DNA from 4 places in the Pseudomonas prosekii genome. Region 1 is predicted to be linked to each of the others. Evidence: predicted binding sites of a transcription regulator. Region 1 holds the regulator's gene; each other region holds the start of a gene.
The links. The regulator FliA, encoded in region 1, starts transcription of late flagellar genes. The targets are predictions, from matches to a motif close to CTAAAGTTTNNNNNNNNNNNGCCGNTAA.

Region 2: BLU01_RS19615 (flagellar protein MotY) is a predicted target of FliA. The motif match lies at 1,955-1,982, and genes of this name have one in related genera.
Region 3: BLU01_RS20595 (methyl-accepting chemotaxis protein) is a predicted target of FliA. The motif match lies at 1,730-1,757, and genes of this name have one in related genera.
Region 4: flgM (flagellar biosynthesis anti-sigma factor FlgM) is a predicted target of FliA. The motif match lies at 1,626-1,653, and genes of this name have one in related genera.

The regions. Positions count from the first base shown of each region.
Region 1 covers NZ_LT629762.1:1,010,990-1,014,256, forward strand. Annotated here, with positions in the region: gene BLU01_RS04655 (protein phosphatase CheZ) at 1-346, opposite strand, end outside; gene BLU01_RS04660 (chemotaxis response regulator CheY) at 369-740, opposite strand; gene fliA (RNA polymerase sigma factor FliA) at 908-1,648, opposite strand; gene fleN (flagellar synthesis regulator FleN) at 1,645-2,475, opposite strand; gene flhF (flagellar biosynthesis protein FlhF) at 2,592-3,267, opposite strand, start outside.
Region 2 covers NZ_LT629762.1:4,292,456-4,295,722, reverse strand. Annotated here, with positions in the region: gene BLU01_RS19620 (argininosuccinate synthase) at 1-854, opposite strand, end outside; gene BLU01_RS19615 (flagellar protein MotY) at 983-1,891, opposite strand; gene pyrC (dihydroorotase) at 2,049-3,095, shown strand; gene rnt (ribonuclease T) at 3,092-3,267, shown strand, end outside.
Region 3 covers NZ_LT629762.1:4,522,157-4,525,423, forward strand. Annotated here, with positions in the region: gene BLU01_RS20585 (inorganic phosphate transporter) at 1-251, opposite strand, end outside; gene BLU01_RS20590 (transporter) at 548-1,570, opposite strand; gene BLU01_RS20595 (methyl-accepting chemotaxis protein) at 1,871-3,267, shown strand, end outside.
Region 4 covers NZ_LT629762.1:4,608,355-4,611,621, forward strand. Annotated here, with positions in the region: gene BLU01_RS20975 (flagellar brake protein) at 1-649, opposite strand, end outside; gene BLU01_RS20980 (flagella synthesis protein FlgN) at 748-1,215, opposite strand; gene flgM (flagellar biosynthesis anti-sigma factor FlgM) at 1,263-1,589, opposite strand; gene flgA (flagellar basal body P-ring formation chaperone FlgA) at 1,757-2,518, opposite strand; gene BLU01_RS20995 (chemotaxis protein CheV) at 2,606-3,267, shown strand, end outside.

The DNA of each region.
Region 1 (3,267 bases):
CATTGACCAGCGGCGTGGCGTTTTCCACCAGGTCCATGGTGCGGTTGGCAGCGGCCTCGGTGAGCTTGACCACATACCCCAGACGCTCGGTGGCGTCGGTGATCTGCGAGACTTCCTCGGCTTGCGGCATATTCGGGTCAATCTGAAAATTGACGATCGCGCTATGCAGCTCGCGAGTGAGCTTGCCCACTTCCTGATACAGGCCGCGGTCACGGGTCTGGTTGAGCTCATGGATCAGTTGCACAGCGTCGCCAAACCTGCCCTTTTCAAGGCTTTCGACCAGTTCGACGGCGTGTTTTTTCAGGGTCGACTCAAAATCGCCCTGTGAAGATTCTTTATGCTCCATAGCTCCCCCGTGGCGCAGTTGCTCAACCGATGCGTTCGAAAATCTTTTCGATCTTGTCTTTCAACGCCTGGGCCGTGAAGGGTTTGACCACATAGCCGTTTACACCGGCCTGGGCCGCTTCGATGATCTGCTCGCGCTTGGCTTCAGCGGTCACCATCAGCACTGGCAAGTGCTTGAGTTTTTCATCGGCGCGCACGTGGCGCAGCAGATCGATGCCGGTCATGCCCGGCATGTTCCAGTCCGTTACCAGAAAGTCGATGCTGCCGCTGTTGAGAACCGGGATGGCAGTGGTGCCATCGTCAGCCTCGACCGTGTTGGTGAACCCGAGGTCACGCAACAGGTTTTTAATGATCCGCCGCATCGTTGAGAAGTCATCAACGATGAGGATTTTCATGTTCTTGTCCAATTCGACCTCCAAGCAGTCTTAAACGCGCCCAGCACCTGGACACGCCATTTCATTCAATCAGGCAAAGCATTCGATGACTGTCTGGAGCACAACAGATCGAGACCGCTGCGGTTCATCACCGCACCAGCCTCGTTCGCAGTGTCCCCACACTGCCTTCAGCGCGCTCGCCACTCCCCCAAACGCCCCCGCAAACGGGCCGCGCACTGGCTGTGTAACTGGCTGACCCGCGATTCACTGACGCCAAGGACTTCACCGATTTCCTTGAGGTTCAGCTCTTCGTCGTAGTACAGCGCCAACACCAGCCGCTCACGCTCCGGCAAATTGGCAATCGCGTCCGCCAAAGCGGCCTGGAAGCGTTCATCTTCCAGATCGCGCGACGGCTCCAGATGAGCACTGGCGCCATCCTCGTGCAGCCCTTCGTGTTCGCCGTCCTGCAACAGGTCGTCGAAACTGAACAGGCGGCTGCCCAAGGTATCGTTCAAAATCCCGTAATAATCGTCGAGACTCAATTGGAGTTCGGCCGCAACCTCGTGATCTTTAGCGTCACGACCGGTTTTAGCTTCAATCGAGCGAATTGCGTCGCTGACCATGCGGGTATTGCGGTGGACCGAACGTGGCGCCCAGTCCCCTTTGCGTACTTCATCGAGCATCGCGCCACGGATTCGAATGCCCGCGTACGTTTCGAAGCTCGCGCCTTTGCTGGCGTCATATTTGGTCGACACTTCAAGCAGGCCGATCATCCCGGCCTGGATCAGGTCTTCCACCTGGACACTGGCCGGCAAACGCGCCAGCAAGTGGTAAGCAATGCGTTTGACCAGTGGCGCGTAACGCTCGATCAGCTCGTATTGCGCATCACGTGCCGACTTCTGGTAGAGGTTGTAGCCACTGGCTGTCATAGGACGGGTCCTGCGGTTTGTTGCACGAGACGTTCGACGAAAAACTCCAGGTGTCCGCGCGGGTTGGCGGGCAACGGCCAAGTGTCGACCTTCTGTGCAATCGCCTTGAACGCCAGTGCGCACTTGGAGCGCGGGAAGGCTTCGTAGACAGCACGTTGTTTCTGCACAGCCTTGCGCACGCTTTCGTCGTAAGGCACGGCGCCGACGTATTGTAGGGCGACGTCGAGGAAGCGGTCCGTGACCTTGGTCAACTTGGCGAACAGGTTGCGACCTTCCTGCGGGCTCTGGGCCATGTTGGCCAGGACACGGAAGCGGTTCATGCCGTAATCGCGGTTGAGCAACTTGATCAGCGCGTAGGCGTCGGTAATCGAAGTCGGCTCGTCGCACACCACCAGCAACACTTCCTGGGCGGCGCGAACAAAACTGACTACCGAGTCACCAATACCCGCAGCCGTGTCGATCACCAATACGTCGAGGTTATCGCCGATATCGCTGAACGCCTGGATCAGGCCGGCGTGCTGCGCAGGGGTCAGATGAACCATGCTTTGCGTGCCGGACGCGGCCGGGACGATGCGAATGCCGCCGGGGCCTTGCAACAGAACGTCGCGCAGCTCGCAGCGGCCTTCAATTACGTCGGCCAGAGTACGTTTGGGCGTCAGTCCCAGCAGAACGTCAACGTTCGCCAGACCCAGATCGGCGTCCAGCAGCATGACCCGTCGGCCAAGCTCTGCCAGAGCCAGGGACAAGTTCACTGACACGTTAGTCTTGCCGACGCCACCTTTGCCGCCGGTCACCGCGATCACCTGTACGGGATGCATGCTGCCCATGTTATTTCTTTACCTTGTCTTGCATAGACGGAGGCCACATTACTGGCTGCGCGTTCACAATCTGAACAATGCATGGCAGACCATCGATGTAGGTACAAAAACTGTTCATTAGCACCTCAGCCCACCTGCTTGGTCGGACTGTGGTAAATATCAGCGAACATGTCAGCCATGGCTTCTTCGCTGGGTTCTTCCTGCATTTGCACGCTGACCGCGCGACTGACCAACTGGTGACGTCGCGGCAGATGCAGATCATCTGGAATACGCGGGCCATCGGTGAGGTAAGCCACCGGCAATTCATGACTGATGGCCAGGCTCAACACCTCGCCCAGACTTGCCGTTTCATCCAGTTTAGTCAGGATGCAGCCGGCCAGCCCGCACCGCTTGTAACTGTGATAAGCGGCGGTCAGCACCTGTTTCTGGCTGGTGGTAGCCAGAACCAGATAATTCTTTGACTTGATGCCGCGACCGGCCAGGCTTTCGAGCTGCATACGCAGGGCCGGGTCGCTGGCCTGAAGGCCGGCAGTATCAATCAAAATCACCCGTTTGCGCAGCAACGGATCCAATGCCTGCACCAGCGACTGACCCGGATCGACGTGGGTCACCGAGACATTGAGGATTCGGCCCAGCGTTTTCAGTTGTTCCTGCGCCCCGATGCGGTAGCTGTCCATGCTCACCAGCGCGATGCTTTGCGCGCCGTACTTGAGCACATAGCGCGCGGCGAGTTTGGCCAGCGTGGTGGTCTTGCCCATACCGGCAGGGCCGACCATGGCAATCACGCCGCCCTCTTCCAGT
Region 2 (3,267 bases), 2.8 Mb from region 1:
AGCATGATGGTGCCGCCAGGGGTTTCGTAGCAGCCACGGGACTTCATGCCCACGTAACGGTTCTCGACGATGTCGAGGCGACCGATACCGTGTTCGCCACCGATTTTGTTCAGCGTCGCCAGCACGGTGGCCGGGGTCATTTCGACGCCGTCCAGTGCAACGATGTCGCCGTTGCGGTAGGTCAGTTCCAGGTACTGCGCTTTATCAGGAGCCTTCTCCGGGGAGACGGTCCATTTCCACATGTCTTCTTCGTGCTCGGTCCAGGTGTCTTCCAGCACGCCGCCTTCATAGGAGATGTGCAGCAGGTTGGCATCCATCGAGTACGGGGATTTTTTCTTGCCGTGACGCTCGATCGGGATGTTGTGCTTTTCAGCATAATCCATGAGCTTTTCACGCGAGAGCAGGTCCCATTCGCGCCACGGGGCGATGACTTTCACGCCAGGCTTGAGCGCGTAGGCGCCCAGTTCGAAACGGACCTGGTCGTTGCCCTTGCCGGTCGCGCCGTGGGAAATGGCGTCGGCGCCGGTTTCGTTGGCGATTTCGATCAAGCGCTTGGCGATCAACGGACGAGCGATGGAAGTACCCAGCAGGTACTCGCCTTCGTAAACGGTGTTGGCGCGGAACATCGGATAGACGAAGTCACGCACGAATTCTTCGCGCAGATCGTCGATGTAGATTTCTTTGACGCCCATGGCCTGAGCCTTGGCGCGGGCCGGTTCGACCTCTTCGCCCTGACCCAGGTCAGCGGTGAAGGTCACTACTTCACAGTTATAAGTATCCTGCAGCCACTTGAGGATCACCGAAGTGTCCAGGCCGCCGGAATACGCCAGAACGACCTTGTTTACGTCCGCCATGCCATCACTCCACGGGGTTTACGGAAAGCCGGGAAGTCTACCGCTCATACGGAATAATTTACAGAGGCGCGACAGCTTATGACGACGAAGCGACAGATTGTTACGCCGGCGCGACGATGACCGCCGAGTCAGGAAGTGGCCGCAGCACTCGCCGCCGAGGCCGATTGCGGCGCCGGTTTGTCGGTCGGCGCGACGCGTTCGAGGCGCACCGCGACCCGGCGATTCTTCGCCCGGTTGGCCGCATTCGAGTTCGGCACCAACGGGTAGCGTTCGCCGTGGAAACGCATGGTGATCTGCGATTCCTGGATGCCATTGGCTTTGAAGAAGTCCATTACCGCCAATGCGCGACGACGTGAAAGTTCACGATTGGTCAGGCGGTTGCCGCTGTTGTCAGAGTGGCCGTCGAGCTCGATGTGATTGACCGTCGGGTCGGCTTTGATGAATTCCAGCATCACCTGCAATTTGGCTTTGGCGTGTGGATCGAGATCCACGCCTTCACCGGGGAAGCCGACTTCGGACTGCTTCACCTGTTCGAAATTCTGTGGCAGCAGCTTGGCCACGCAACTTTGATAGTCATTGAAAGCCTTGTTGAATTTCACCGGCAGCAGACGCACCTCCGACACCCGGCCATCGCCCGAAGCACGACGAATCACCGGGCTGCGGCCGTCCATCAAACCGCTGATCAGGCGCCCGGCCTGCACTTGCGAACTGTTGAACAGGACGTTGCCGCTGCCGATGTTCACCGAACCCAGGTTGATGTCGCCACGTCCCGGCTGCCATGGCGCAGCGGCCGCGAGCAAAGTTGCGGAACCGCCGCCGATCACCGAGTTGTAGGCCTTGAGACGAAAAATCGCCTGCTCGCCAGCACGTCGCACGAACTCGCCCGAACCGAAATCGGTGATCGGCTGGGTCAGGCGGCATTCGAACTTGTCACCTTCGACCGTCCACTCGATGCTCTCCAGACGTGTCTGGAAAGTGAGCGCCATTGCGGGAAGGCTGGCAAACACACTGAGCAAGGCTAAATAACGCTGGCGCACGGGAGGCTCCACTGGCTTCTACAACAAAAAGACCGACAAAGATGTTTACGGCATACCCATTGGATATCGTCAGGTTCCTGCAAAACTTGATAGCGGGTGCCTGCATGAGTCTTTTCCGGTAGCATTCCCCTCAGTTTGACCCGCCTGGAATCCCCTCATGTCCGACCGCCTGACCCTGCTGCGTCCCGACGACTGGCATATTCATCTTCGCGATGGTGCTGTTTTGTCCAATACCGTTGCGGATGTCGCGCGCACCTTTGGTCGCGCCATCATCATGCCTAACCTGGTACCTCCGGTGCGAAACGCCGCTGAAGCCGACGGCTATCGCCAGCGGATTCTCGCTGCACGCCCGGCCGGCAGTCGTTTCGAACCGCTGATGGTGCTGTACCTGACCGACCGCACCCAGCCCGAAGAAATTCGTGAAGCCAAGGCCAGCGGTTTCGTTCACGCCGCCAAGCTGTACCCGGCCGGCGCCACCACCAACTCGGATTCTGGCGTCACCAGCATCGACAAGATCTTCCCGGCGATCGAGGCCATGGCCGAAGTCGGGATGCCTTTGCTGATTCACGGTGAAGTCACCCGTGGCGATGTCGACGTCTTCGACCGCGAAAAAATCTTCATCGATGAGCACATGCGGCGTGTGGTCGAGCGTTTCCCGACGCTCAAAGTGGTGTTCGAACACATCACCACCCGCGACGCCGTGGAATTCGTCAACGCGGCCCCGGCCAACGTTGGCGCGACCATCACCGCGCATCACCTTCTGTACAACCGCAACCACATGCTGGTGGGCGGGATTCGGCCGCACTTCTACTGCTTGCCGATTCTCAAGCGCAATACTCACCAGGAAGCCCTGCTCGACGCCGCCACCAGCGGCAGCGCGAAGTTCTTCCTCGGCACCGACTCGGCGCCGCATGCGCAACACGCCAAAGAAGCCGCTTGCGGCTGTGCCGGTTGCTACACCGCTTATGCGGCGATTGAGATGTACGCCGAAGCCTTTGAACAACGCAATGCGCTGGACAAGCTCGAAGCCTTCGCCAGTCTCAACGGCCCGCGCTTCTATGGCCTGCCGGTGAACACCGATCGCATTACTCTGGTCCGCGAAGAGTGGACCGCCCCAACCAGCCTGCCATTTGGCGAGCTGACCGTAATCCCGCTGCGCGCCGGTGAAAAACTGCGCTGGCGCCTGCTGGAGGAACACGCGTGAGTGAAGACCATTTCGACGACGAACAGGACGGTCAGGGCGGCGGCGGCGGTCCTCGCCATCCAATGGCAGCGCGCTTTCGTGGTTACCTGCCGGTTGTCGTCGACGTAGAAACCGGTGGTTTCAACTCGGCCACCGACGCATTGCTGGAAATCGCCGCGACCACCATCGCGAT
Region 3 (3,267 bases), 2.6 Mb from region 1:
AACTCAAAACCCAGCGCAATCAGCAGCGCCACGCCGAGCAGCAGAAATGGCGTCCAGGTGGTCACCACGGTGCCGAGTTCGTGCATGTCGTGCATCAGGCTGTAAGCGGTAAACAACAATCCGCTGGCCAGCACGCCGAAGAAAATCACCCAGGTCAAGAGGCCGGGTTTTTTATCCAGTTGAGCTCTGGCAGGGCTGGCGGGGACTTTGCTGGCGGGCGCCGGTGCGGCGGTGAAGGAAGGAGTAGCCATCACGGACAATCCTGAGGAGGGAAGGATGTCGCCCATGATCGTTTCAAAATGTGACAGAGAGACTGCGGTGGGTCAGTGTTTGCGGTTTTAGCCCGTCCATTCATCGCAACCCCCACAAATCCCCTGCGCCCAGAAACCCTGTGGCGAGGGGGCTTGCTCCCGTTGGGTCGCGCAGCGGCCCCAGCATTTTTTCAGTCAAACCTCTCGCGCAGGGTTTGCGTCTGCTGCGCAGCCGAACGGGGGCAAGCCCCCTCGCTACAATGCCCGGCGCCCCTCGCCAGCAGGCCCAGAGTGGCTCAATAATCCTGGCGCTTGCGGAACGCCCAGCGTCCGGCCAGCACGGTGAAGGTGGCCACCAGTGCCACCAGAATCCAGAACCCATGCGCGTCGTCCGCCAACGGAATTCCGCCCACGTTCATCCCGAAAAACCCGGCAATGATGTTTATCGGCAGCGCCAGCACCGTGACCACGGTCAGCGTGAACAGCGTGCGGTTGCTCTGTTCGTTGAGGTTGGCGGCGATCTCTTCCTGCAACAACTTGATCCGCTCGCCCAGCGCCGTCAGGTCGTTGATGATCAGCGCAAACTCCTCGGTGGACTTGCGCAACTCCTTGACGTCCTCCTTCTGCAACCACTGCGGCGGGCGGTTGAGCAAACGCAGCAACGACCCCGGCTCGAGCGCCAGCAGCCGTTGCAGGCGCACCAGCACACGCCGATTGGCACCAAGTTCAGCGCGGTTGGTCGAGAGCCGCGACGACAGCAATTGATCCTCGATCTGGTCGACACTCAGGCTGGTCCTGCGCACGATCTGCGTCAGCACCTCGCCCTGATCGCGCAGCAGATGCACGAGCAATTCCAGCGGTGAACGAAAGCGCTCGCCAGCCTTCACCGATGAACGCAACTTGTCCACCGAGTGCAGCGGTTGCAGGCGCGCGCTGATGATCAGCCGGCTGCGCGCGCACACCCACAGCGTCGAGACATCCGAGGAGACCATGCTGCTGAGGTTGAACACCACATCGTTGACCACCGCCAGCAGCGCCGAATCCACATGCTCGATCCGCGTCGAGCGCGAACCTTCGTGCAGCGCCTCGAAAAACTCTTCAGGCAATGCCAGATGGCTTTTCATCCAGCGCTCGCACGCCGCGTGGGCCAGGTTCAGGTGCAACCAGAGAAACTCATCGGCATCCTCGGCGTGCTGCAAAAAACCCAGCGCCTGCGCCGAATCAATCTCGCGACCACGCTCGCCGGGACGAAACCGATAGCCGTAGAGCAAGCCAAACAAATCGGGATCGCGATGGCTCTGGTCGATGCTGTGGTTCATGGCGGCTCACTGGAGGATAGCGGTCGAAGCGGACGTCGAGGCGGCTGGATGAACTGCATTTCGCGGGCTCACCTGAGCCGCATCATCGCAAGTGTTTCTGACCGTTGTGTGACAGTCGGATGGCGCCGCAAACCTGCCGTGGCCGATGGTCGGTAATTGTTAAAGAAGCGCTCTGGCCCGCCGATTACGCAGGTGTCAGATTGCGCGGCGGTGGCCAGCAATCCGCACGGTAGACACGGATGTCCGCACGTCTCTCACGCCGTACCCGGCGTGCCTCTTCCTTGTCATGAGTATCAGCCGATGCTGCAAAAATCCCTGAGAGCCCAAATCCTCGCGCTGTTGAGCGGCAGCCTGTTGGCGATATTGCTGATCGCCCTGGCCAGCTTTCATTTCCTCTCCGGCGGCGTGCAAAGTTACGCCAACCTGATCGACGGCCCGCTGCACACTTCGCAATTGATCGACGAGGCCAACCTGCAATTCAAGGTTCAGGTCCAGGAGTGGAAAAACGTTTTGCTGCGCGGCAAGCAACCGGCAGACAGGGACAAATACTGGAAACAGTTCGAAGATCGCCAGCGCGACGTGCAAGGCATTCTCGGTGAATTGGCCGGGCAAAAAGGCCTCGATGGCCAACTCAAAACCCGCATCGAACGCCTGCGTGACGAACATCGGCAGTTGGGCAGCGCCTATCAAAAGGGCCGCGATGCCTACGTCGCTTCCGGTGGCGACCCGACGGCGGGCGACAACGCGGTCAAAGGGGTCGACCGCGCTACCAGTGAGCAGATGAGCGAACTGGTGACCGAACTGCGCAAACAGGGCAACGAGCAATCGGCGCTGATCAGCGCCAGCGCCGAGCGCACCGTGCTGCTGGGCACTATCGTGATGCTTGCGTCCGGTTTGCTCATTGGCCTGTTGAGCCTGTGGCTGATCAACCGCAACCTGGTCGCGCCGATCCGCAAACTGATCGATTACGTGGCGCAACTCAGCCAGGGGAAATTCGCCGAACGGGTTGCGAGCAATCGTCAGGACGAGCTGGGCAACCTAGCGACAGCGGCAAATACCTTGCGCGATTTTCTCGCCGAAACCTTCAGCCGTTTGCAGCGCAGCGCCAAGGATCTGGACAGTGCCAGCGGTGAGTTGAATGCGATTGCCGGCCTGATGGCCAGCGGCACCAACGAGCAGTTCAACCGTACCGATCAGGTGGCAACGGCGATGAACGAAATGTCCGCTACCGCGCAAGAAGTTGCCCGGCATGCCGCCGATGCCGCACGCGCCGCCGACGATGCCGATCAGTCCGCGCAGCAGGGCGAAAAGGTCATGCAGGGGACCATTCACACGATCACCCAGATGCGCGGTGAAATTGCCAACACCGCTACCGTCATCCGGCGTCTGGAAACCGACAGTGGGCGCATCGGCAAAGTACTGGAAGTGATTCGCGGCATTGCCGAACAGACTAATTTGCTGGCGCTGAATGCCGCCATCGAAGCGGCGCGTGCCGGTGAGGCCGGGCGTGGTTTTGCCGTGGTGGCTGATGAAGTGCGCAGCCTGGCGCAACGTACGGCGGCGTCGATCATCGAGATCAACCAGATTATCCAGACCGTGCAAACGGGTGCGGTGGACGCGGCGCAGGCCATCGAAAGCGGCCAGTCGCGCAGCGAAGAAAGTGTCGCGCAAGTGACTCAGGCCGGCGCCATGCTGGA
Region 4 (3,267 bases), 2.5 Mb from region 1:
GCACGCCGGCGAAGGTGGTGGAGATTCTTTCTTCGAAATGCAGGTAACGCAATTCAACCGGGGCAGTCATGCTGCCGAAGGGCAGGGCGGCGATGAAACGGTCGTAGACCTGGCCCAGTTGCAGGCTGGAGGTGATATCGCCCTCGAAGCGCAACTTGCAGCCGGTCGCGGAGATGTCCAGCAGCTTGCCGCTGATGGGCGACTTGAGTTTGTCGCCGCCCAACTCAACGCTAACCAGTTGTGCGAGTTTCAATGCGGCGCGGAAGGCGTTGCGGCGCTGGTGATAAACCACTTCGGTCGGCAATGCGCCACGGTAGCAGCGCGCGCCATCGGTTTCGCTGATAGTCAGCGGGCCGTTGCTGTCCCAGGCGATGCGCACACCGTCGTGGAAGCCTTCGACGCGATAGGGTTCGCCGGCCAACAGGAAACGTTCACCGTCGCGCGGGATCATTTCGTCCAGGGCCATTGTGTTGCTGTCACGATCGATGTCCACCAGATAGCTCTGGAAACGCTGGCTACGTTCGTGGAACGTGATGATCAGCGGGTCATGGCTGTCTTGCAGCTGGCGCAGGTTGCCGGAGATTTCCAGGGGAGTGGTGAGCACCTTGGGTGGCTGCGGAGCATCATCCGCGCTTGAGGCATTGAACACGGTTCATCAATCTCCAGACAAAATATGACTACTAGCAGCATTGGCTAGCATTCTGCCAGCATGTTTCGTGTCTTGATAGGGCGTGCTGATTTGCGCGCTCACGCCTGGCTGAGCGGGCGGGGCTTCGCCAGCTTGGCGGTGGAGCCGCGGGCGTCATACAGCGCTGGAGGTTCGCCGCCGGTGAGAATCTTCAATTGATTGGCGGTGGCGGCCTGCTGCATCAGGATCGACTGGCCATTTTTGACGTTGGCCGCCTGGCATTGAGCCAGCAGATCAGTCAGCACATCGCTCTGCGCCAGCAACTGGTCGCCAATGCTCGAATGGCTGGCGAGTTGCTCAAGACCCTCGCGGGTCATGGGCAGGTTGAGGCTGACGAGGATTTCGCTGCGCTTGCGGCCATGCTGTTCGAGCAGAATGATCAGTGCCTGTTTCTGCGCCAGAATTTCTTCGAGCAGTGGCATGTCGCGACCGTGCAAAGCGAGGGACTCGGTTTGCAACAACTCCAGCAAACGTTGAGCTGGAGCAAAGTCATCGGTGATCAATTGCAATAAATTAGTATCGTGCATGGCTGGCCTTGGGTTTTAAGCGTCCAAAAGCCGGCGCAGGCGAAGGCCTAGCGCTGGGCTTCGAAGTTGAGCAGTTTGCTGGCTACACGGCTGCTGTCGACTTTATAGCTGCCATCGGCGATTGCTGCTTTCAACTCGGCCACACGGGCGTTGTCGACAGCAGGTTGATCGCGCAGCTTGTCAGTGACCTTCTGCAACTGTTGAGCCTCATTGCTGAGGTGTACCGATTCCCCGCTTTTGACGGTACTGGCCTGTTCGGCCGGGGTATTCAGCGCTGCGGATTTGCCGGCGTCGGCGGTTTCCTTGGCAACGTTGGTACGAGTACTGCCCGAAAGTGACGAGGCGTTATTTAAACGGCTGAAATCAATGACCATGACAAAAAACCTCTGGGTATTTGGACGCTTGCCATGTTTTCGGCACTCCCTGCGAAAACTTTAGGCCCATTTAAACAATGAGCTGCAACGCGCCACCACTTGAGTTGCATGGGCACAGTTTAGGCATGCGCCAAGCGGCGCGCCATAGGTTCACGACATCCCTGACGTCACATGGACACTTCCACCTGACCCGGCGCGGTAACTTGCGCCTTGATCACGCGCATCGAATTAAGATTTTTTACCCGTATTTGTTGGGACATGCCGCCATTAGACAGCGCTTCGCCGGGCATGCGCACGCTGAGCGTACCGCTGCGGGCGGTGATCACCACCTGATCGCCCTTGCGCACCACTTCTGCCTGTTCGAGGTGAACCAGGGTCATGACCTGGTCGGCTACCGTTGGTCGGGTAAGTTTCTGCCCAATCGCTTGGTCAACCGAGGTGAAGTAACCCTGATTGATCAGGCTGATGTCGCGCTCACGCAAAGCAACATCGCCAGGTTCGATAATGCCGCTACGCTTGAGAGGCCGAGTGGTGGTGACGACTTCCCGAAACAGGCGTACTTGAGCGGGTACGAACACCGTCCACGGTGAATTGCCCTCGCACCGCAGCTTGACCGTGACCCGGCCAATCGGCGTTGCCGGACTCTCCAGCGTCGCTGTCAATTCCTTGTCGCACATGGGCATGCGCATACGCGGATCGAGCTGTTTGACTTCGATCTCGTAGCGGCCCTCGGTTTGACTGGTCGCCAAATAGTCTTCAACAGTGAACTCAAGAAACCCCTGAGTCACGCCGATAAGCATATCAGGCAAGGTAACCGCGTCAGCAACGGCAGGGCTGCCAAGGGGCAAAAGGCAAACGGCCGACATCACGCAAAGCAATTTGCGGTAGTTTGATGTCAGGCGTCGGAAAAATGTCGTTTGTTCGTTCATACGGGTTAAAAAGCAAGCGCCGTGCCGTTTAGTGATGAATGTGCGTCGCAACACAACTTAGCGTTGGTTGGTGTGGGGAGTCTGGGCATGGCTGGTGTAATGGATTCGGTAAACCAGCGCACGCAACTGGTAGGGCAGAATCGCCTGGAGCTGTTGTTGTTCCGTCTCGACGGCAAACAGCTTTATGGGATCAACGTATTCAAGGTTCGTGAGGTGCTGCAATGCCCCAAGCTGACCGTGATGCCCAAGTCCAGTCCCGTCGTGTGCGGTGTGGCAAATATTCGCGGGGCGACCATCCCGATCCTGGATCTGGCGATGGCCACCGGTTCCGGAGCGTTGAAAGACAAGAACAGTCCTTTCGTGATCATCACGGAGTACAACACCAAGACTCAGGGTTTCCTGGTTCGGTCGGTAGAGCGCATCGTCAACATGAACTGGGAGGAGATTCATCCGCCACCCAAGGGCACTGGACGCGATCATTACCTGACGGCTGTGACTCGGGTCGACAATCAGTTAGTCGAAATCATCGACGTCGAGAAGATCCTCGCCGAAGTCGCGCCGACCCCGGAAGCGATTTCCGCCGGTGTGGTCGATGTCGAAACCCAGCACAAGGCGTTGTCCTTGCGCGTGTTGACTGTTGATGACTCGTCGGTGGCGCGCAAGCAGGTCTCGCGTTGCCTGCAAACGGTCGGCGTCGAAGTGGTGGCGCTGAACGACGGTCGGCAAGCGCTGGATTACCTGCGCAAACT